3 regions of the Arthrobacter sp. 49Tsu3.1M3 genome follow, and region 3 is predicted to be linked to each of the others. Evidence: riboswitches for the same ligand, from Rfam matches in the RefSeq annotation. Region 3 holds a riboswitch; each other region holds the start of a gene.
What was found. Region 3 has a riboswitch for cyclic di-AMP ahead of B5X90_RS08560 (aggregation-promoting factor C-terminal-like domain-containing protein). Riboswitches for the same ligand answer to the same signal wherever they lie in the genome.
Positions count from the first base shown of each region.

Region 1: another riboswitch for cyclic di-AMP. It lies ahead of B5X90_RS18290 (NlpC/P60 family protein); the one in region 3 lies ahead of B5X90_RS08560 (aggregation-promoting factor C-terminal-like domain-containing protein).
Region 2: another riboswitch for cyclic di-AMP. It lies ahead of B5X90_RS14755 (hypothetical protein); the one in region 3 lies ahead of B5X90_RS08560 (aggregation-promoting factor C-terminal-like domain-containing protein).

Region 1 is NZ_FUZD01000023.1:34,430-41,268, forward strand. It holds gene fdhD (formate dehydrogenase accessory sulfurtransferase FdhD) at 1-419, opposite strand, end outside; gene B5X90_RS18270 (molybdopterin molybdotransferase MoeA) at 553-2,136, opposite strand; gene B5X90_RS18275 (DUF6457 domain-containing protein) at 2,133-2,420, opposite strand; gene B5X90_RS18280 (molybdenum cofactor guanylyltransferase) at 2,442-3,113, opposite strand; gene B5X90_RS18285 (HNH endonuclease) at 3,255-3,755, opposite strand; gene B5X90_RS18290 (NlpC/P60 family protein) at 3,976-4,740, opposite strand; cyclic di-AMP (ydaO/yuaA leader) riboswitch at 5,036-5,219, opposite strand; gene B5X90_RS18295 (M23 family metallopeptidase) at 5,342-6,163, opposite strand; cyclic di-AMP (ydaO/yuaA leader) riboswitch at 6,168-6,383, opposite strand; gene B5X90_RS18300 (metal-dependent transcriptional regulator) at 6,533-6,839, opposite strand, start outside.
Region 2 is NZ_FUZD01000014.1:80,267-87,105, reverse strand. It holds gene B5X90_RS14780 (esterase/lipase family protein) at 1-272, opposite strand, end outside; gene B5X90_RS14775 (hypothetical protein) at 600-1,205, opposite strand; gene B5X90_RS14770 (DNA alkylation repair protein) at 1,330-2,064, shown strand; gene B5X90_RS14765 (cation:proton antiporter) at 2,123-3,328, opposite strand; gene B5X90_RS14760 (hypothetical protein) at 3,325-3,603, opposite strand; cyclic di-AMP (ydaO/yuaA leader) riboswitch at 3,774-3,975, shown strand; gene B5X90_RS14755 (hypothetical protein) at 3,983-4,657, shown strand; gene B5X90_RS14750 (sensor histidine kinase) at 4,803-5,810, opposite strand; gene B5X90_RS14745 (response regulator transcription factor) at 5,803-6,480, opposite strand; gene B5X90_RS14740 (DedA family protein) at 6,486-6,839, opposite strand, start outside.
Region 3 is NZ_FUZD01000005.1:125,686-132,524, reverse strand. It holds gene B5X90_RS08575 (hypothetical protein) at 292-1,233, opposite strand; gene B5X90_RS08570 (response regulator transcription factor) at 1,479-2,219, shown strand; gene B5X90_RS08565 (sensor histidine kinase) at 2,241-3,851, shown strand; cyclic di-AMP (ydaO/yuaA leader) riboswitch at 4,036-4,193, shown strand; gene B5X90_RS08560 (aggregation-promoting factor C-terminal-like domain-containing protein) at 4,195-5,040, shown strand; gene B5X90_RS08555 (bifunctional glycosyltransferase family 2/GtrA family protein) at 5,198-6,631, shown strand; gene B5X90_RS08550 (glycosyltransferase family 39 protein) at 6,632-6,839, shown strand, end outside.

The sequences.
Region 1 (6,839 bases), on a different contig from region 3:
GGGCTGTAGTGCGAGGACTTCCGGACGGCATCGATCGAGTCAGTGCCGCAGATGCCGCAGGAACTGGAGGTGAAGACGTTGCGTCCGGTCTCGGGGCGTACGACGTCGGGCCTGAGCTGCGCCTCCACCACGTTGAACGTCTGCATGCCATCGGCGTCTTCGCCGGCGCAGAACCTGAGCGAGACCAGCTGTTCGGGAGCCCAGATGATCCCCTCCGAGACGAGGAAGCCTGCGACGAGGTCGAAGTCATTGCCCGGTGTTCGCATGGTGACGGAGAAAGACATGTTGCCGAGCCGGATTTCCAGCGGTTCCTCGACGGCAAGGACGTCCTCCCGGTGCCGGACCGGGAATTCGAGGGCCTGCGGGGACCCGTCCAGGACGATCTTGTGCACCTTGCGGCGCTGTGTCACACGGCCCATCCGGTGCTCCTAAGCAACATAGTGTGCCGCAGTTTGAAGCTCGCGGCGGTTTGAATCTTTGGCTGGTTCCTTCATTGTAAGTGCCTGATTCTGACGGCGTGCCTGGTCTCTGCGCCGTCGGAGCAGGTCAGGCTCAGCCCAATAGGGCACTCCAGTCCACCGGCCCGTCGCTGGCCGCGGTTTTCCTGGCGGGCCGCTTCGCCGCCGGCTTCTGCTCGGCGGCCGCCGCCGAAGCGTCAGGCAACGGCGCACCCCACGGCAGGGCGAAGCCGGGGACCAGTTCCCCCAGCTGCACGCCATGGGGCGGGACCACCAGCACACCGTCGGCGGCGGCCAGACCCCGCATCATTCCCGGACCGGTGTGCTGCGCCGGCGATGCCATGCCATAGAGCAGCCGGAAGGGCATGAGCCGGGTCCGGCCCGGGTCGGCGTCAATCGTCGAGCCGCAGGGCACCTCGCTGAGCGGGGGGATCGCGCCGTGCCCCAGCGCCGCCAGGAGTGGGGCGCCGATCGTGGACAGCGCCATCATGGCCGCGAGCGGGTTTCCTGGCAGGCCGAGGATGTAGCGGCCGTCCGGCAGCTCGGCCAGCACGGCGGGGTGGCCCGGGCGCATGGCGATTCCGTCGATCAGCAGGCGGCCGCCGAGCTCGGCGACCGAGCGCCTGAGGTGGTCTGTTCCGGAGCGCCCCGTGCCGCCGGTAGTGATCACGACGTCGGCGGGCAGGTTTTCACCGGCAGGATCGGTGTCCTCGAGGGCGGCGAGCCACTCGGCGTAGGTGTCGCCGACTTTCACTTCTTCGGTACAGATCCCGCCGAGCATTCCCACCACGGCGGCCAGTTGGGGTCCGAAGGTGTCGCGGACCTGCCCGGGTGCCGGCATCCCGCTCGTCACGACCTCGGAGCCAGTGAAAACGAGGCGGACCACGGCCTTGCCGAGTACGGGAAGGGTGTCACTTCCGGCGAGCGCGGCGAGGGCCAGATGGGCGGGGTTCAGGACCGTGCCGCGCTTGATCAGGACGTCCCCGGCGGCGGCTTCCTCCCCGGCCTTCCTGATGTGGTCGCCGTTGCGCGGGTCTCCCGGTTTCGCGGTGCCGCCCAGCTTTAGGACGGGCAGGCCGTCCTCGTCGACGTCGATGATGCCGCTTTCGCTGCGCAACACTGCCTTGGCCCCGGGCGGGATGAGGCCGCCGGTGGCAATCGGGCTGGCCTGATGTGCTGCCAGACGCTGGCCCGGTTCGGCCAGGATCCAGGGGCCGCTGCCGTTGACGGCCCAGCCGTCCATGGCAGAGGAAGCGTAATGGGGCATGTCCTGCCGGGCAACGACGTCCGCCGCGAGCGTCCGGCCGAGCGCCTGCCGCAGCGGAACAGGGGCGGCCGGGATGGGAACGGCGCACTCGAATGCGAGTTGCCGGGCCTCCTGCCACGTCTGGGCCAGGTGCCTGTGCGGCTCCGCGGCAGTGTCCTCGTCCGCTACTACATCCTGCGTCGCGGTGTCCTGGTCCCCTGCCTCCTCGTCCGCTGCATCCTGGTCCGCGGAGTCCTGGTCCGCGGTGTCTGCGCCCGCTGAGTTCTGGTGCGCCGCGACGTGAGGGCCTCCAGGTGCGTTTATGAGAGCTTCTCCACCGCTATCGCTGACGCCATCTCCACCGCCGTCTCCGACTCCGTCTCCACCTGCGGCGGCAGCGGGTCCGCTGCCATCCGGGGCCGCAGCCGTCATGCCCCGGAAGTTTCGGCGGCTGCGTAGTCCTTGGCGAGCCGGCGGGCCACGGCCATCGCGGACTCCATCGACACGGAGTCCGTGGCCTGCCCGGAGCCTGAGGCCAGGCCGGCCGCAAAGCCGGCAATGAACGTGGTCAGCGGTGCCGCCGGGCGCACCACGGAATGGGCGGCCACGCCGGCGAGGGCGAGGACCTCATTCACGTCAATCTCAACGTCGTCCAGCTCCAGGGCCTGGAGCAGGGCACGGCACCAGTCTTCCAGTGTTTCGTCCTGGCTTTTCACCGTTTGCCTCCATGGTCGAGTTCAGCTGCGCAGAGCCGGGCCGGAGCCCGGACCGCCGTCGGGAATCCTGCCGGATACCCCCAGTGCGGACGCGTCATCCCAGGTGTCGACGTCATCCGTGGAGCCCGGGGGAACGCGAACTTCCCGCACGTCCAGCCTAGCAAGAAGGGCGAACACCGACGCGTTTTCCAGCCGGTCCCGGGACGCGGCGTCCGCCACAGAACGTTGTAGCACGGCCGTGCCATAAAAACCTGCGAGCGGCTGCTTCCGGCCGTCGGCCGAGACGGCCATGACGCCGTCGGGCCCGTCCCCTTGCGGCGTGCCTGCAGCGGACGCGTCCAGCGCCTGCGCCAGGGCACGGACCGCATCGGCCGACCGGGGCATGTCACACGCCAGGACGAGGGTATAGGGCGCGGCTGGTGCATGCCGGCTCGCGTGATCGGCGGCCAGGGCGGCCAGTCCCGCCGCGATGGCTGCGGCCGGACCCGCGAAGGGCGGCTCTTCGCGGCAGGTCAGGATGCCGCCGGGCAGGCCCCCGGGGTCGGGGCCGACGACGACGGCGCGCCCCGCCGCGCCGGCGGCCAGGAGCGACCGCTCCAGGAGGGTGGCGCCGTCGTAGATCAGCCCGGATTTGGGCACGCCGCCGAGGCGTGAGGACCGCCCACCGGCGAGAATGATGGCATCGAACTCCATTGGTTCAGCCTAGCGCGGCGCCAAGAGCCAAGGGCCAACAGCCAACGGCCAACGAACAAGGCGCAATGTGCGCCAGCAGCCACGCCACCGGCTGATCAGGCAGCAGATCAGGCCCTGGCAGGAGTCAGAGCACGAGGCAGATCAGGCAGCCGATTCAGGCAGCAGGAACGGATCCCAGGCCGGCGTCGGCTTTTCGAGTTCCTTGATCTGCCAGATGGCACCTTTTGGCGGACCCGGTACAAAACCGATCTTCCAGCCCATCTCCGCCGGCGTGTGGTCGCTCTTGGCGTTGTTGCACCGCAGGCACGCCGCCACCAGGTTCTCCCAGGAGTCGGCTCCGCCCCGCGACTTGGGCTGGATGTGGTCGATGGTGTGGGCAGCCTTGCCACAGTACGCGCAGCGGTGGCCATCCCGGCGCAGCACTCCGCGGCGGCTCACCGCAGTCATCGTGTTGTACCTGGGCCGGATGTAGCGGTTCAGCAGGATCACGGACGGGCGGCCCAAAATATCCTGGGGGCCGACCACGGGGTCGTCCCCTTCGGCCACCACGCTGGCCTTTCCGGTCAGGACAAGGACGAGCGCCCGGCGGAAGGTGATGACCGCCAGCGGTTCATATCCAGCATTCAGAACGAGAGTGCGCATCCGCATACCTCTTCACGGCCGCACCCGCCAGCGGCACGAGGGCCGGCTGCCCTCTGCATGGTCGGGCTATGGATCGACAACACAAGAGTAAACACTCAAGTGCCGGATCACCGAATATTTTTTCACCGGCGCAGTCCCCGGCACGGAAAGTTCACTGCGCGGCAACGCGAAAGACCCCCGCCTGGAGGCGGGGGTCTTTCGGAAATGCTGGGGTTCGTGCTTAGGCGCCGACGCGGATGAAGACCGGGCCAGAGCCGACGTTGACGCTGTACAGTGCGGTGGTGCCGCCGTTCCAGCCGCCGTGCACTGCCATGCCGTTGCCGACGTAGACCGCGATGTGAGCCATGCCCACGCCACCGTTCTGGTAGTAGGCGAGGTCGCCCGGGCGTGCCTCGGCGGCGCTCACGGTGCGGCCCAGGGACAGGTAACCTGCCGGCCAGCCGTGGTAGTGGATGCCGGCCGCGGCCAGGGCGTTGGTGGCGAGTGCGGTGCAGTCCTGCGCCACACCGATCTGTGCGTAGGCAGCGGCGGCGATGGTCGCACCGGCGCCGCTTCCGATGCCGGCGGGGGCCTGGGCAGCGACGCCGCCGCTGACGCCCAGCTCGGTGCCGCCGGCGCGGGTGGCCGTGGCCGTGGCGTCCTGGACCTTCACGACGGGCTTGGGAGCCTCGACGACGGGAGCCGGCGTGGTGGTCACGGCGGGCTTCTCGTAGGAGATCGCGATGGTGGAAGCGGCCGAGATGGTGGCCGGAGCTGCGGACTGGACTTCCAGGGCCGAAGCGGAGGTGGATTCGCGCTGAACATTGGTTTCAGCAGCGTTGGCTGCGATTCCGCTGGTCAGGACCAGACCGGAAGCTGCGGCGATGACCGCGGCCTGACGGCCCACGCCGCCGGCGTTGTCGCCGACAGCCTTAGCAATTACAGCCAGCGAGTTGGTCTTGGTGACCTCGGCGCGGTGCCGTGCAACGTTTGCACGAGTAGTCATTAAGTTCTCTCTTTCGTGATCCTTGGACCGCGCGCTTTCGGGCACGGACTGAGGACGCTCCGGCATCTTGGGGGTACGCCGGATCGCCCCGAAATGGGTTACTTAGCGAAGGGTGTACTGCGAAGACGCGCCAAAAGCGGAAACTGCATGCTGTCCGGGCTCGGTAGAGATTGAGCCTGCGGAACGTGATCCAATCCGGGCGCCGGCAAGGGCGGCACGTGATGTGGATTCCAGCGGGCTCGACAGAGCCTCGCCGGTGCGCATGCGCGCAGAATTGTGGCGTGAAGACACGAAAGTAGCCTCTCCCAATGCCTACGAGGTGAGCTGTCGGATTCGGATGGGAGTCACCCGGCCGCGCTGCTTCCTGGGAAGCTTTGCGACTTAACCCCAAGGCCTTCTTTCGAAGGCCAAAATTGGTTCCCCCGCCCCTGCCAGACGATGTAATGCGAACGGACCTTGAGCGGTGGCAGAGCTAGGCAATCCACTCAAGAGCGCCAACTTCGGAAAAGTTGGCGTGCTTCAAACCCTACAGCAGTCTCGATCCAATGTCACATTCAGATCACGGCGTGTCATACGGAGTTGAGAGCAGCCCATCGTCTTTTTAGAGCCAGCCGAGCGGGTCAACGACGTCGCCGTTGACCATCACTTCAAAGTGGAGGTGGCAGCCCGTGGAGGCGCCGGTGGTCCCGCTCATGGCGATGACGTCACCGCGGGAAACCTTCTGACCGACCTTGACCGAGGCCGAGGACAGGTGGTTGTACGTGGTCTCCAGGCCGTTGCCGTGATCGATGACCACGCGGTTTCCCCCGCCGAAGGGATGCCAGCCGTTGAAGGTCACGGTGCCGCTGGCGGCCGCGTGGACCGCCGTGCCGCACTGGGCGGCGAAATCCTGGCCGCGGTGGAACTCCCCCGCGCCCCCGGTAATGGGGCTGACACGGTAGCCGAAGGGCGAGGCCGTGACCAGCTGGTCGAGCGGCGCACCCAGGGTGCCGGCCGATGCCGCGCGGGTGATGGTGCCCACAGACTGGGCGCTCAGCAGTTGCTTGAGTTTCCCGTCCGGATCACCCTTCGTGGTGACGGCGGTGCGGTTGAAGTCGACCTTGGCGGCGGCCGCAGCGGTGACATCCGGCTGCACGGCAGCGGGGAGCGCGCCGGAGCCGCCCGGATTCGAAGCCATCACAGGGCTCGTGACGGGGACCGTCACGGTAAGAACCAGACCAGTGGCGGCCAGCGCGATCCCGGCCTTCTGCCCGACTCCGCTGGCCGCGGCAAAGTCCGTGACCTGGCGGAACGGACTGCGACGGCGACGCCGTTCATCGCGGTGCACGTCCCGCGGGCGTTCGGCCGTGTGTGCGACGACGGGACGCGGCTCCGGAGCGGGACCGGTCGCGCGGCGACGGCCCCTGGCGGTCTGGGTGGTCAAGAACGGTTCCTCTCTGGATGGCCTGCGAAGTTAGCTGTCGGATTCGGGTCAGAGAGATCAAAGACCCGGCCCGCCGTTGCAAGCAGCCACGCACAGAGGCATCCCCAGGGGATCCTTCGGTGGAAGCTGCTTGCCGCTGACGGACTTCACCCCAAGGCTGCCGAAGTAGCAGCCGAAAGTGGTTCCCCCGCCCCTGCCAGGAGGTAGTTCTGCGACTGATCCGCTGGCAGGGCTCGGCTTCGGATCAGGTAACGCTTTGGTATCGGTACTGGGCACTAACTATAGGGGATTAAGCCGCCCGGTAATAAATCCGTAACCGCAAATGTGTACAACTCATGGGTCGTCCCATGACCGGCGCATAGTGGCTGGTCAGGCGACTGTTACAAACACGTGCGCGGCAACCTCGGGCGGCAGTTCCAGGGCACCTTCGATATCGGGGACGCGGACCGAGATGTACTCCCCCACCCGCTCCAGCGAGACCAGCGCGCCAGGCCTGATTCCGCCCTCGTCGAGCTGGGCCAGAAGCTCCGGCTCCACCTGGATCGGCTCCGCGAGACGGTTGACCGTAACCCGTGAGGTTACCCCGTAGCCGGCCATGGCCTCCAGAAGGTTCACGGGCCTGTCCACGGGGGCACCGTTGGGCACGCCGCCAAGATCCGCAAGCCCTGGAATAGGG
Region 2 (6,839 bases), on a different contig from region 3:
TTGTCGACAAACGGGGCGAGCTGACGGGCTGAGTCTGCTACCGGGCCCGTGGCGTCGACGCCGTTGGTCGCACCGTAGTTCAGCGCGAAAATGCAGTAGCCCTGGGTTTTTAGCGCGGGCGACATCGTTGCCCAGTTCTTCGCCATGTTCTCGAAGGTTCCCGGCACCAGGATCACCGGGTACGGGTGGGCTGCCGAGGGCTTGCAGGTCCAGTCATTCGCCCCTGGTGGCGAAACGTCTACGGTGTCGGCCTGGGCCGCCGGTACCCCCATCAGGGAGGCGCCAAGCAGCGTCAGGGTCGTAGCTGCCAGGGTTGCGAGTGCTGCGGGCGTTTTCGGGTATGGCACGGATTACCTCTTCAGTTGGACCCGTCAGCTGGGACGGTCTGTGGGAATGGAAGTGAGGTAGGGGATCAGCCCCCGCTGTGATCCGACTCACGTCTCTCAATTCACGCTAGGGAAGGTGCTCCGCGGATCGCTCCGACATGCACGTTTGTGCAGGCCTTTTTCGACTTGAGCCGTGACGGTTGGGTTGCGTGGGGAGACGGCTGCACAATTGTGCAGGTTCGGGCGTGCCGCCCGCCGTTGCCTCCGGGACCCTCACTCTCCGGGCGGAAAATCGTAGGAGGCCGGGATTGTCGCCGGCGCGGTGCCGTAGGACAGGACGATCTCGTCGTGCGCCTTGAACGGGAGGTCCCGGATCCAGGCGTCGGACTTCCGGCCGTTCACGTAAACGGTCCATCCGTCCAGTGAACCCCCACCGGCGCCGGCGGCGCCGCTGCCACCGAGGACGCCCCACTCCGTCAGGAGCTGCCCGAGCGTGAAGACCTGGCCGGCGGTGGGGGACTCGATGTGGACCACGCCTGTGGTGTCGTGGGTGTGCAGTGCTGAGATGCCGTTGGCCCTGTTGTCAGCTCCCGTGGTGATGCCGATATTGGCCGGCACCGCGATGGGCTTGCCGTCCTTCAGCACGTCCAGATGTGCGTGATAGTGGTCCACGTTGCCCTCCGCCGTCAGCACCGTGAGGCCCGCTTGGGCGATCCGGCCGGGCGCCCCCGTGATGTCTAAAGCAAAATCAGCGGCGGGTGCCGCGGATGCCGCAGGCGAGTCAGGCGACGGTGGGGTAGATGGCGCCGGGGCAGAGCAGCCCGCCACCCCCAGCGTCATGGCGGAAAGTGCGATGGCGAGTGTCAGCTTGGTGTGCATGGTTGTGTAAACCGCTTTCGATCGGAGGCCTGCCTGCTCAGTCTAGGCAGATGGTCCGGGCCCACGCTCAGGACGGCATCGCACCGCGTTTCCACCGCGAGCCGAGAGGGGAAAGAATGGACAGGTGAGTGATGCCGGCGAATTCATCGACCTCTCGCTGCAGCGCGAAGCTTCCTGGCGCCGCGCTGAGCAGCTGCAGGCGCGGCTGGAAACGGAGCCGGCGGGCAGCGGCCTCCGGTACTACGGCACGTCCGTGGGCGCCGTGCGCGGCACGGTCCGGGATGCCGGCCGCCGCTATCCCGGACTGTCCCGCGATGAGGTCACTGCGCTGAGTTCCGAACTGTGGGGCACCGGGCCGGGAGGCTCCGGGAATGGAGGCTCAGGGCTGGGAGGATTCGACGTGGGGGCCGCGCCGGTTTTCGAGCGCCGGCTGGCCGCCGTCGTCCTGCTGCAGGCCAACGTGAAGCTGCTGACCAACTCCGACCTCACCCGGCTGGAGGGCTTCATCCGGCAGGCGCGGGTGCGGGACCTTGTGGATCCGCTCGCCGTCGACGTCGTCGGGCCCCTGGTGGACGGACTGGATGTTCTGGCCAGGGTGCGGGCCGACAGCGTCCTGGACCGGTGGGTGCGAGAGCCCGATGCCTGGCTGCGCCGGGCCGCGCTGCTCTCGCCGATGCTGGCGCTGCGCGCGGGCGCGGGGGACTGGGACAGGTTCGTCCGGCACGCCAACGCGGTGCTCGGCGAGCCTGGCGGGACGTTCGACGCCGACGGCACAGCTGTCCGGGACGCCGTCTCCCTTGTCCTGGCAGAGATGGCCAAGCGGAGGCCGGAGCTGCAATTCACGTCCGTTGGAGCATGACGATCCGAACCTTCGCCGCCGGCCCGGCCTTGGTCAAGGCACTTAGACGTTCGGACAGTCAGGCCTTCGGACCCCCCGGATCGCCCTGCCCGACAGCGCTGCCGGAATTTCCGGACTTGCCGCCGGCATTTGCCGGGAGCGCGAAAGTCCTGGCCGCCCGTGACCCGGCGACGGCGCTCGCGGCTATGGTGACCAGCGCACCCACCAGCAGGGCCGCGGCCTCGCCTGGGAGCAGGACCTGAAGCTGCGTTCCGATGCTCGCCGCAGCCACCGGTACGCCAAGCTGGGCCGCCGACAACACCCCCAGCGACAGCGGGAGTCCCAGGAAAGCCAGGTCGGCGTGCGCCAGCAGGGCCCCGGCCCCCAGCACCAGGCCGAGGGCCATCATGTCCGGGTGCCCGGCCAGGTCCCTGAGCGTCAGCGATGCACCCAGCCACACGAAGAAGAGCGGACCCAGGAAGCCGTCGCTGAGCGCGAACAGTTGCCGGGCCAGCCGCCGCGGTTCGCCGACCGCAGCCATCACCAGCCCGAAAGAAAAGCCTGCCATCATCACAGACACATTGCTCCACGTCGCGACACCGGCCAGGGTGAAGAGCACGGCCAGCTGGATCCGTAGCTCCAGGGCAAACTTGCGGCTTTCCGAGAGCCGGTGCACGCGCCGACGGACGCCCCGGCGCTCCAGCCAGCGCAAGCCGAAGAAGAGCACCACTGCGCACCCGGTCACCGCGAGGACACCCCGCGCCGCCTGGACTGCGTGGGGCGGATCCACCAGGAGCGGCAACGCCACAATGCAGGCTGTGTCGGCTATTGCCACCTGCGCTGTCATGGCGACGACATCCGGGCCGCCGAGGCGCAGGGAATCGACGATTGGAAGCACCAGTGCGGCCGACGAGGACGCCAGCAGCACGACGTAGAGGGGGGCATGTCCAGTCCCGAACATCAGTCCGACGCCGGTTCCGACCACCACCGCAGCCGCTGCGGCCACCATCGCCCGGCGGGAGCCCTTGCCGAGAGCGCCACGGATGTTCGGATCCCGCACGGGAACGTGGGTGCCTGCCACGAACATCATCAGCGCAAACCCGATATTGGCCAGCAGGGTGAACGTCGGGTCCGCGGGGTCCACCAGGGCCAGGCCTGAACGCCCGATCGCGATGCCGGCCAGCAGCTCACCCAGCATGACAGGCAAGTGCCAGCGCGCCGGCAGGGCCAGCAGGGGGCCAGCCAGGGCGATGACGGCGATCAGCGCCAGGGACAGGAAGGTCACGGTTCGCGGCGCCCGGCCGGCGCCGGGCCGGACCGCCGTTCCACCACCGCGTAGGCTTTCCCGTCCAGGAAGGCCCAGTCGTTGACGACCATGTACCCGAGCGCGTCCACCCGGTCATTGAGGATGTGCTCGTCGAAACCCCCGTCGCGCGGTTCCGCGTCCCATGTGCTCACGTGGACGTCCCCGCCGTCCAGGATCAGCAGCTCGGTGTTGACGTCGAAATCCTCTTGGGGCTGAGTGCTCAACTGGCAGATGGCGACACACTGGCTGTTCATTTCGGGCCTCCGCTTCCGGTGGTGCTGATGGCATCATCCTATGTTCGGAACCGGCGCCGCCCTATGGGCAAATAGCGGCCCGGGATCATGGCCCCGTTACCTGAATGTGACTTTCGGGTGCGGTTCGCGCTACGGTTGATGAGTGCCTGTTGTCTCCGATACGGGCGCTCCCCAGCCGATTGCCTAACTCTGCCGCGGCCCGGGGGTAACTCGCATCAACGTCCGGCAGAGACGGGGAAACCACTTTTGATCTGCTGATATGCAGGTCTTGGGGTGAAGCCGCACAGTGCCCGCAACGACGGGCCCGGAGTGCGGCCGGGTGCCTCCCATCCGAATCCGACAGCTCACCTCGCAGGCATTGGGAGAGGCTACATCTTTCATGACTTCAGTCAATACTTTTGCGCGCCATGCCGCCGTCCTCGCCGCCGCATCCGGCCTGGTCCTGACCAGCGGAATGGCCGCCAACGCGGCCACCGCCCCCGTGCAGCGTGACTCTGCTCCGGCGTCGAACGTCGACGTCACCGGACAGGTCAGTGCCCCCGTCAGCGCCGATTCAAGCGTCAAGATCAGCTTCGAGCGCCCCGCCGTGGATTCTGTTGCCGCGCCGGTCATCGAACAGCCCGTCGCGCCGGCTCCGGCTCCCGCTGCAGCCCCGGCGGCAGCGCCCAAGGCTCCGGCCAAGCCCGTCATCCAGGTGCAGGCCGCTCCGGCAGCAGCGCCGGCCGCGGCGCCCGCGGGCGGACGCAACGCCATCATGCTCTCGGCCGCCTACAGCCAGGTGGGCATCACCCAGGACTGCACTGCCATGGTGGAAAAGGCCCTTGGCGCCGCGGGTAAGCCCGTTGGCGACATCGGTCCCCGCGCGTTCCTCGGCCTTGGAACCGTTGTGGCGACACCGCAGCCCGGTGACATGGTGGTCCAGTCCGGCCACGTCGGCATCTACGCCGGCAACGGCCAAGTGGTCAGTGGCGGCATGAACGGCAAGAACCAGACCATGGTTCACCCGCTGTCCTGGCTGACCGCGACCGGCGGAGTGACGTTCGTCCGCGCCTAAGCCGCACGGCCCCGGCCCGGGGCCAGACAGTCCGGAAAGACCGGCGGTCGAGTTCCCTTGGGGGCAACTCGACCGCCGGTCTTTCCTGTCTCCGCATTCGGGGGTCCGGGATCCCGATGGCATATCTTTCCCCGGCGCAGGGTCCTCAGGGATTCCCGCTGCCCATGAGCGGAAGTGTCAACTTCATGACGGTTCCCTCGTCGCCCGTCGCGGCCACCTCGACGGTGCCCCCGGCCGCGACGGCAATCTCCCGGACCAAGGCCAGGCCGATGCCAAAGCTCCGCTGTCCCCGTGAGGTGCCGGTGCCGGCCGTCCGCACGAACCGGTCAAAGATCCGGGCCTGATCGACGCCGGTGATTCCGGTCCCGGAGTCCGCCACCGTGATCACGGCGCGCTTCTGCTCGATTGAGGTCATGATGGACACGCGGCCGCCCGGAGGCGTGTGGGCCAGCGCGTTGTCCGCCAGGGCGAGCACGGCACGCCGCAGTGCATTCTTCTCGATCCGGGCCAGCGGCCGGGCCGCGGCAGAGAAGTCCAGACGCACCTGGCGCTGCTCTGCCACCTGCTGGAGGCTGCCGGCGACGCCGGCGGCAGCGTCGGCGAGGTCGGCAGGGGGCGCGGAGCGGTCCGGGGCCTCCGCGGTTGCCGCGAGGAGCAGTTCGTTGACGATCCCTGTCAGCGTCGCGGCGTCCTCCCGGATCTGGGCCAGGTCCTGGCTTTGCCTGGAGCCGGGCACGGTGTTGCGCTGGGCCAGCTGGATCCTGGTGTCCAGGATGGTCAATGGCGTACGCAATTCGTGGCTGGCGTCCTGGACGAAACGCCGCTCCCTTGCGAGGGCATCACTGAGGGGACGAATGGCGCTGCGCGCGCTGAGCCACCCGACGATGCCTGCCAGCAGTATTCCCGCCACCCCGGCGATGATCATGGCTTCGAGGACATCCTTGGAATCCAGGTAGGTGAAGGCCGTCCCCGCCGCCGCCGAGCCCGGCACTTCAGGATGGGCCAGTTGGTTCGTGAGGTACAGAGCCGTGGCGGCGAGCAGCCCGAGAACCATGACCGCGCACGCAGCACTGATCCGCACCGCGACCTTGAGGGAAGCCTTGCGCAGGATGGAGTGGTCCGGATTTTCGCCGGCAGGCCGGCCGTCACTCATGCGCGTCGCCGATCTGGTATCCGAGGCCGTGCACCGTGCGGATCACGGCTTTGGAGATCTTTCGGCGCAGGTGATGAACATAGGTATCGATCACGCCGGGCTGCTCCGAGGCGTGGAAGCACGCCGCGAGGAGCTCATCCCGGGTGAAGACGCGGTCCGGTTCCGCGGCCAGGGCTGCCAGCAGCTGGCCTTCCTTTGCGGTCAGCGACACCGTTCGCCCGTAGACGGAACGGACGGAGCGCTGCGTTGGGTCAAGTTCCCATTCCCCGATCGCCACCGGTGCCGGGGCCGGGGGCGTGAAAGTCCGCGTCAGTGCGCGCAGGCGTGCTGCCAGTTCGCCGGCGTCGAACGGCTTGGTCACGTAATCGTTGGCGCCGGCGTCCAGGCCCCTGACTTTTTCGTCGGCATCGCCCAGCGCGGTCAGGATCAGGATGGGCGTGGCAATGCCTTTCGACCGCAAAGCCGTGATGAGGGCGATGCCGTCCATAGCGGGCAACCCGCGGTCCACCACCATGACGTCCCAGCTCCCGGTCAGCCCCTGGTGGAGGCCATCGTGGCCGTTGGTGACCAGCTGGACCCGGTAGGCCGGGTCCAGGAGCTCGGCGATGAGCGGTCCCAGGACGGCGTCGTCCTCGACGAGCAGCAGGGACGGAAGGTCAGCGGAGGTCATGTCAGCTATTCTTCCGCGGCCATTTCCTCAGCCCGCAGTGCGGCCCCGGGTTCTTCTGCCGTGTCGCCGGCGGCTTTGGCTGCGGGTGCGGCTGCGCCGCCGGAGTTCCGGCGGCGTTTGAGGAGCTGGACCACCCCCGGCACGACGGAGACGAGCACCATGGCCACGACGATGGCGTCGATATTCCTGGCGATGATGTCAAAGTGCCCCAGCCAGGTGCCAAGCATCGTCACGGAGGCCGCCCACGCGACGGCGCCGGTGATATTCCACAGGGTGAAGGACTTGTAGTCATAGCGCGCGGTTCCGGCGGTCAGCGGAGCAAACGTCCTGACCATGGGGACGAAGCGGGCCAGCACGAC
Region 3 (6,839 bases):
CCCCAGGTTCCACATAGTGAGACAGATCGAGGATTTGTAGCGCAAGTCACAATTCTGTAGCGGCAATAAAATAACAAGTGTTTTACTGACTGGAAGGTCAGCGAGGGCATTATCGCGAATATTATTCGGAATTTGCCGCCGAGTTCAGGCAAATCATTCACAGCTTGGCAAGTTGGGCCAAACCGGGTCAGCCTAGTGTTGCCCGCGAGGCGGTCCACGGAGTGGGCAGCCGGCAATGCCGCCGGGCGGGCAGCCGGCAGTGCCGCCGGCGGCGATGCCGGCTGCGGCGGTTCAGTTCGTCTGGCCGGTGGCCGTCGCAGCCACCACCATGACGGAGGCCGCCGTATAGCCGGAACCGTCCTTGGCCGCCACAATCCGCACCGTCCCGCCCGCGACGATGTCCGCCACGCTCAGCTGGGTGCCCGTGCCGCCGGCCTGCTGGCGCCGCTGTTGCAGATTACTCACCACGACGTCGCTGCCCAGCGCATAGCTGCGCGTGAAACCGTCGCTGCTCTTGACCGTCACGGAGGACGAACTGACCTCGCTCACAGTGCCCAGCTGCTCGGCCATCGTGGTGTACGCGCTTCCCTGCAGCACCACGTACTCGGCGTGCACTGCCGCGGAAAGCCCGCTGCCCATCCCACCGGCAGCGAAGTCGCCGGGACCGCCCTGCCCCGGCATACCGCCGCCCGCGAATCCACCTTGCGCGGAACCGTCTTGCCCTGAACCCGGCATGCCCGGGGCGACACCCTGTCCGCCGGGGCCGCCGGCTGCCGCCCCGCCGGCGGCACCGCTGGCTGCCGTTGCGCTTGAGGTAAGGGCATAGACGCCCGCCCCGGCGCCGACGGCCAGGACTGCGGCGGCCCCGGCGACGGTGAGCCCCCGCTTGAGGGTCCAGGGCTTTGCCGGCGAGGCCGTCTTGGCGGAAGTTCCCGGCGCGCCCCAGCCTGTGGCTGCGGCGGGCACAGGTTCCTGCCGGGGCATGCCCCAGGCCGGTTCCGATGCCGGAACCGTCCAAACCGGGGGCGCGACCCAGCCGGCGGCAGCGCCTGCTTCCGGCCGCACGGCGTCGGCGTTTCCGGCGTCAGTGCATCCGGCGTCGTGCTGCCAGGCAGTACGGGGCGTGGTTTCGGGCGCGGGCGCCGCTGGGGCGCCGGTCACGGGCGTGGGGGCGGGTACGGGGGCTGGCTCGGGGGCTGGTCCGGAACCGGCTCCGGGATGCTGACCGCTCATGGTGTTTCTCCTTTTAGGGTGCGGATCGGTGTTCACCCCAGAGTGGTGAGCGATCCTGTGCCTGGGCTGTGCGGGCCGACAGCCCGGCCTGTGACGTTGGCGCCGGACGGGAAAGGGCGGATCGACCATGCCCATTGCGGCCCGCACGGTCCCGCAACGGCATCCAGCTCGCTAGGCTGGGATTCACAGGTGCCGCACAGGGTCCCCAAAGCCCCGCCTAACCGGCAGATCGGAGAGTTGTCCCCATGGCCACTTCGCACTCCATGACCAACAACCTTCCCCAGCTCACGCATCCGGACGGCTCCCCCATCCGCGCCCTCGTGGTGGATGACGAGCCCAGCCTCTCCGAGCTCATGAGCATGGGGCTTCGGATGGCCGGCTGGTCCGTGGCCGTGGCCGAGGACGGGCCCGGAGCCGTCCGGCTAGCCAAGGAGTTCCGCCCCGACGTGCTGGTGCTGGACGTGATGTTGCCCGGGTTCGACGGCGTCGAACTGCTGAACAGGATCCGCGCGTTCGCGCCGGAGGTGCCGGCGCTGTTCCTCACCGCCAAGGATGCCGTCCAGGACCGCATCACCGGGCTGGCGGCCGGCGGCGACGACTACGTCACCAAGCCGTTCAGCATGGAAGAGGTGCTGCTGCGCCTGCACCGGCTGGTCCAGCGCTCGGGGGTGGCCGCCATGGACACCGCCGAACTCGTGGTGGGAGACCTCGTGCTCAACGTCGACACCCGCGAAGTCACCCGGGCCGGTGAGGAAATGCACCTGACCGCCACGCAGTTCGAACTGCTGCGCTACCTCATGGAAAACCCGAAACGGGTCATCAGCAAGGCCCAGATCCTGGACCGCGTCTGGGACTACGACTTCGGCGGGCAGGCGAACATCGTGGAACTGTACATTTCCTACCTCCGCAAGAAGGTCGACGCCAACCACGCTCCCATGATCCACACGGTGCGCGGAGCCGGGTACGTCCTGAAACCGGCGGACTGATCCGTGCCCTCACTTTCCGGCATGACCCGCGTCCCCGGACGCGACTGGCGCAACCCGTCGACGTGGCATTTGCGTACCAGGCTGGTCCTGGTCGCCATGGCGCTGCTCGTGGCCATCTGCGGCGCTGTGGGCTTGTTCAGCTACGCCTCCATGGACCTCTTCCTTACCCGGCAACTCGACACCCAGCTGGACCAGGCCTCCCACCGTTCGAGCGAGTTCGGCCGGCCCTCCTCGGACGATTCGGGCAGGCGCCCCGACCCCCTCGAAGCCCGGGGACAGGGCGTCGGAACACTTAACGCCCGGATAGTGGACGGCGAAGTCAGCAGGGCCGGTTTCCTGGCCGGGGACGGCGCGGTCAAGAGCCTCTCCCCCGACGACAACAAGGTCCTCCTGGCCCTCACGCCGAGCGGCGTGCCCGTGGACCGCAGCCTGTCGGCCGGCGGCTACCGGCTCACGGCCGCGCGTACACCGTACGGCGACGTGATTGTGACCGGACTCCCGCTGGCAGAAAAACAAAACACCCTGGCCTCCCTGGTCTGGACCATGGTGGTGGTGTCCGCAGGCGGGCTGGTGCTGATCGGGCTCGCCGGCACGGCCCTGATCCGGCGGACCATGAAGCCGCTGGAACAGCTCTCCGAGGTCGCCACCAAGGTCTCCCGTCTCCCGCTGGACGCCGGCGAGGTGGCGCTCGGGGTCCGCGTCCCGACGTCGGCGGCCCATCCCGGAACGGAAGTGGGCAGCGTGGGCTACGCGCTGAACAAGATGCTGGACAACGTCTCCAACGCTCTCGAGGCGCGGCAGGAGAGCGAGATGAAGGTCCGTCAGTTCGTCGCCGACGCCTCGCACGAACTCCGCACCCCGCTGACGGCCATCCGCGGCTACACGGAGCTGATGCGGATGACCGAGCACTTCACCCCCGACGGCGAGAGGTCCCTCGCCCGTGTGCAAAGCCAGTCCGAGCGGATGACCACGCTCGTCGAGGACCTGCTGCTGCTGGCGCGCCTGGACGAGGGGCAGCCGCTCAAAATCTCCGACGTCGACCTCACCCAACTGGCCATCGAGACGGTCAGCGATGAGAAAGTCATGGCCCCGGACCGCATCTGGCAGCTGGAACTTCCGGACGAGCCCGTGGTGGTGCGCGGTGATGCGACCCAGCTTCACCAGGTCCTCGCCAACCTGCTGTCCAATGCGCGCAAGCACACCGAACCCGGGACCAAGGTGGTCACGGGCATTATGCGCTCGGCTGACGGCAGTGCCGTGGTCACCGTGACAGACAATGGCAGCGGCATCGCCCCGGAATTTATCGGCCGGGTCTTCGCCCGCTTCGCCCGGGCCGACGCCTCCCGCACCAATCCGGCGTCGAACCCCGCAGCCGTCCCCGCCGGTTCTGCCGTCGCGACGGCGAGGGTCGGGTCCGGGGCCGCCGCACGCTCGTCTTCCGGCGCCGTTTCCGGCAGCCGCGGAGGTCACGGCACGGCGACCGCCGCGCCGACGTCCGAGGGCACCAGCGGGTTGGGCCTGTCCATTGTCCAGTCGATCGTGGAGGCCCACGGAGGAACAGTCGAGGTCACGTCCCGGCCGGGCCGCACGGAGTTCGCCGTGCGGCTGCCCGCCGCGCCGCCGCCGGCGTAACCAGAACGGCCGCCGCCGGCGCAACCAGCCCGGACCGGCCGACCGGTGAACCCGGCGCAACCCGACACCCCGGCACTGTGACTCCTGTTACCAAAATGTGACTTAAGCGGCCGGGTCCTGTAGCGTCGTTAGCGTGCGCCGCCATCGGTGCCGCATATCCGGACGGACGCCAAACTCTGCCGCTTCCCGGATTCCGCTGGACCAGGCAGAGGCGGGGGACCCAGAGTTCCCGGGCATTCTGCTTTCATGCGCCCTCGGGGTGAAGCCGACACGTGATGTTCCGTGCGGCCGGATGACCTCATCCGAACCCGACAGCTAACTCCGCCGGCGTTGAGAGGCCACCATGACTGAATTCCAGGTACAAACACGCCCTGACGGTGATTCGCGTTCCCGCTCAGTTGGCGCAGCTAAGTCGCGCCACCGCGCCGAACCGGTCAAGCAGGCATCCGCCCTGTCGCGGTTCGCCGCCGGGCTCGGAGTAAGCGGCCGCCGTGCCGCCGTCGTCACCGCCGCGTGCGCGCTGCTGCTCGGGGGCGGCGCCGCCGGCCAGGCGGCAGAGCCGGGCGCCCACACGTCGAACGTTGCGAGCCAGAGGGCCACGATCGCCGACCCGCTGGCCAAGCTCAACTTCGAGCGGGTCCAGGTTGCTGGGCCGACCGCTCCCGCGGAAAAGAACGTGGCTCCCCAGATCTCGGAGGTTAAGGCAGCCGAAGCGCTGATCCCCGCCCCCGCTGTGGCCGCGCCTGCACCCGCGGCGGCACCTGCCCCGGCCCCCGCGGCAGCCCCCGCACCCGCTCCGGCCCCCGCGGCAGCCCCCGCGCCCGCTCCGGCACCGGCACCGGCTCCGGCAGCCGCTCCGGCCCCCGCGCCGGTCGCAATCGACGACCCCGCCGGGGCGCAGGCCTACGCCGCGTCCCAGCTGGGAAGCTATGGCTGGGCACCCGGCCAGATGCAGTGCCTGCACAAGCTGTGGACCAAGGAATCCGACTGGAAGACCACCGCCACGAACGCCAGCAGCGGCGCCTACGGCGTGGTCCAGTCCCTGCCCGCCTCGAAGATGGCGAGCGCCGGCGCCGATTACATGACCAACTACCGGACCCAGATCAACTGGGGCCTGAACTACGTCAAATCGCGCTACGGCTCCCCCTGCGGCGCCCTGAACTTCCACTACGCACACAACTGGTACTAAACCGGCACTAGCCGCCCCGCCAAAGAGGCCCCGGATCCGCATGGATCCGGGGCCTTCTTGCACCTCCACGGCCGGACCGGCCCGGCGGCCAGACTTCCACAGCCCCCGCACAGCTCGACCCTAAAGCCCTCATATGGGCCGCCGGGAAAGTTGAGCCATGACATTCACAGACCAGGCCACAGGAACCCTGCCCCGCTCCACGGCAACGCCGGCCGGCCCGGCGGCCCCCGAGTCATCCTCGGGGCTTGCGCTGGCCGACGCACCGGTCCCGGGCCCGATCGCCGGAGCGCTGACCGGCCCCAGCGGCCGGCGCACGGCCATTGATACGCGCGCCAGCACGCCCCTGCTGGACGTCACCATCCCGGTTTTCAACGAGGAACGGGACCTCGAGGCCTGCCTGCGCCGGCTCCACGCGTACCTGCTCGGCGCCTTCCCGCATTCCTTCCGGATCACCGTGGCGGACAACGCCAGCACCGACGGAACGCTCAAGGCCGCGGAACGGGTAGCCCGCGAGCTGCGCGAAGTGACGGTGGTCCACATGGCGGAAAAGGGCCGCGGAAACGCACTTCGCAGGGTGTGGCTGGCTTCGCCGTCGCCGGTCCTGGCGTACATGGATGTGGATCTTTCCACTGATCTGGCGGCCCTCGGCCCGCTCCTTGCCCCGCTCATTTCGGGGCATTCCGACCTGGCGATCGGGACGCGGCTGACCCGCAATTCCCGCGTGGTCCGCGGACCCAAGCGGGAATTCATCTCGCGCAGCTACAACTTTCTGCTCCAGGCCCTCATGGGCGCCCACTTCAGTGACGCGCAGTGCGGCTTCAAGGCAATCCGGGCGGACGTGGCCCGGCAACTGCTCCCCCACACGCTGGACAACGCCTGGTTCTTCGACACCGAACTGCTGGTCCTGGCGGAAAAGTGCGGCCTGCGCGTCCACGAAGTCCCGGTGGACTGGACCGACGATCCGGATTCCAGCGTGGACATCGTCCAGACGGCCCTCGCGGACTTGCGTGGCATGGCACGGTTGAGCCGGGACCTGGTCTCGGGCCGGATCCCGGTTCCCGACCTGCGCGCGGCCCTGGCCCGCGGACCGCTGCCGGCCGCCTCGCGGGCCCAGGAACAAAGCCCCGGCGAAAGCCTCTTCGGACAGCTCGTCCGCTTCGGCAGCATCGGGGTGGCCTCCACCCTGGCCTACCTGGCGATTTTCCTGCTGTGCCGCGGGTTCATGGACCCGCAGCTGGCAAACTTCCTCGCGTTGCTCACCACCGCCGTGGCCAACACCGCGGCCAACCGGCGCTTCACGTTCGGCATCCAGGGCAGCAGCCAGGCGGCTCGCCACCATTTCGAGGGCCTCCTGGTCTTCGGCATCGGGCTGGCCCTGACCTCGGGCGCACTCGCCCTCGTTCACGCCGTGTCGGGAGCGGCACCGGACCGCTGGCTTGAACTGCTCACGGTCACCGCCGCCAACCTGGCCGCCACGGCCGTGAAGTTCCTGCTCTTCCGGCTGGTGGTTTTCCGCCACAGGCCAGCCGCTGCCGTTCCGGCGTCCGGCGCCCCCGGTCCTTCCCTCCCCCGCACAGAAAAGGCCAAGTAAATGACGGCAACCATCAGCCCCACCGCCGGAGCCCAGGGCGGTTCCCCGGCCGGCAGGCCGCCCGCCGCCGAGGAACAGCCACACCCGGTTCCCAAAGACGGCGGGACGGCGACCCATCGGCCCGTGTCCCCGGCGCCGGCCGCCCAAGTCCGCCGGGACCGGCTGCTGTTCGGACCGCAGCCCCGCTGGGTGCGGCCCTCGGCAGCGC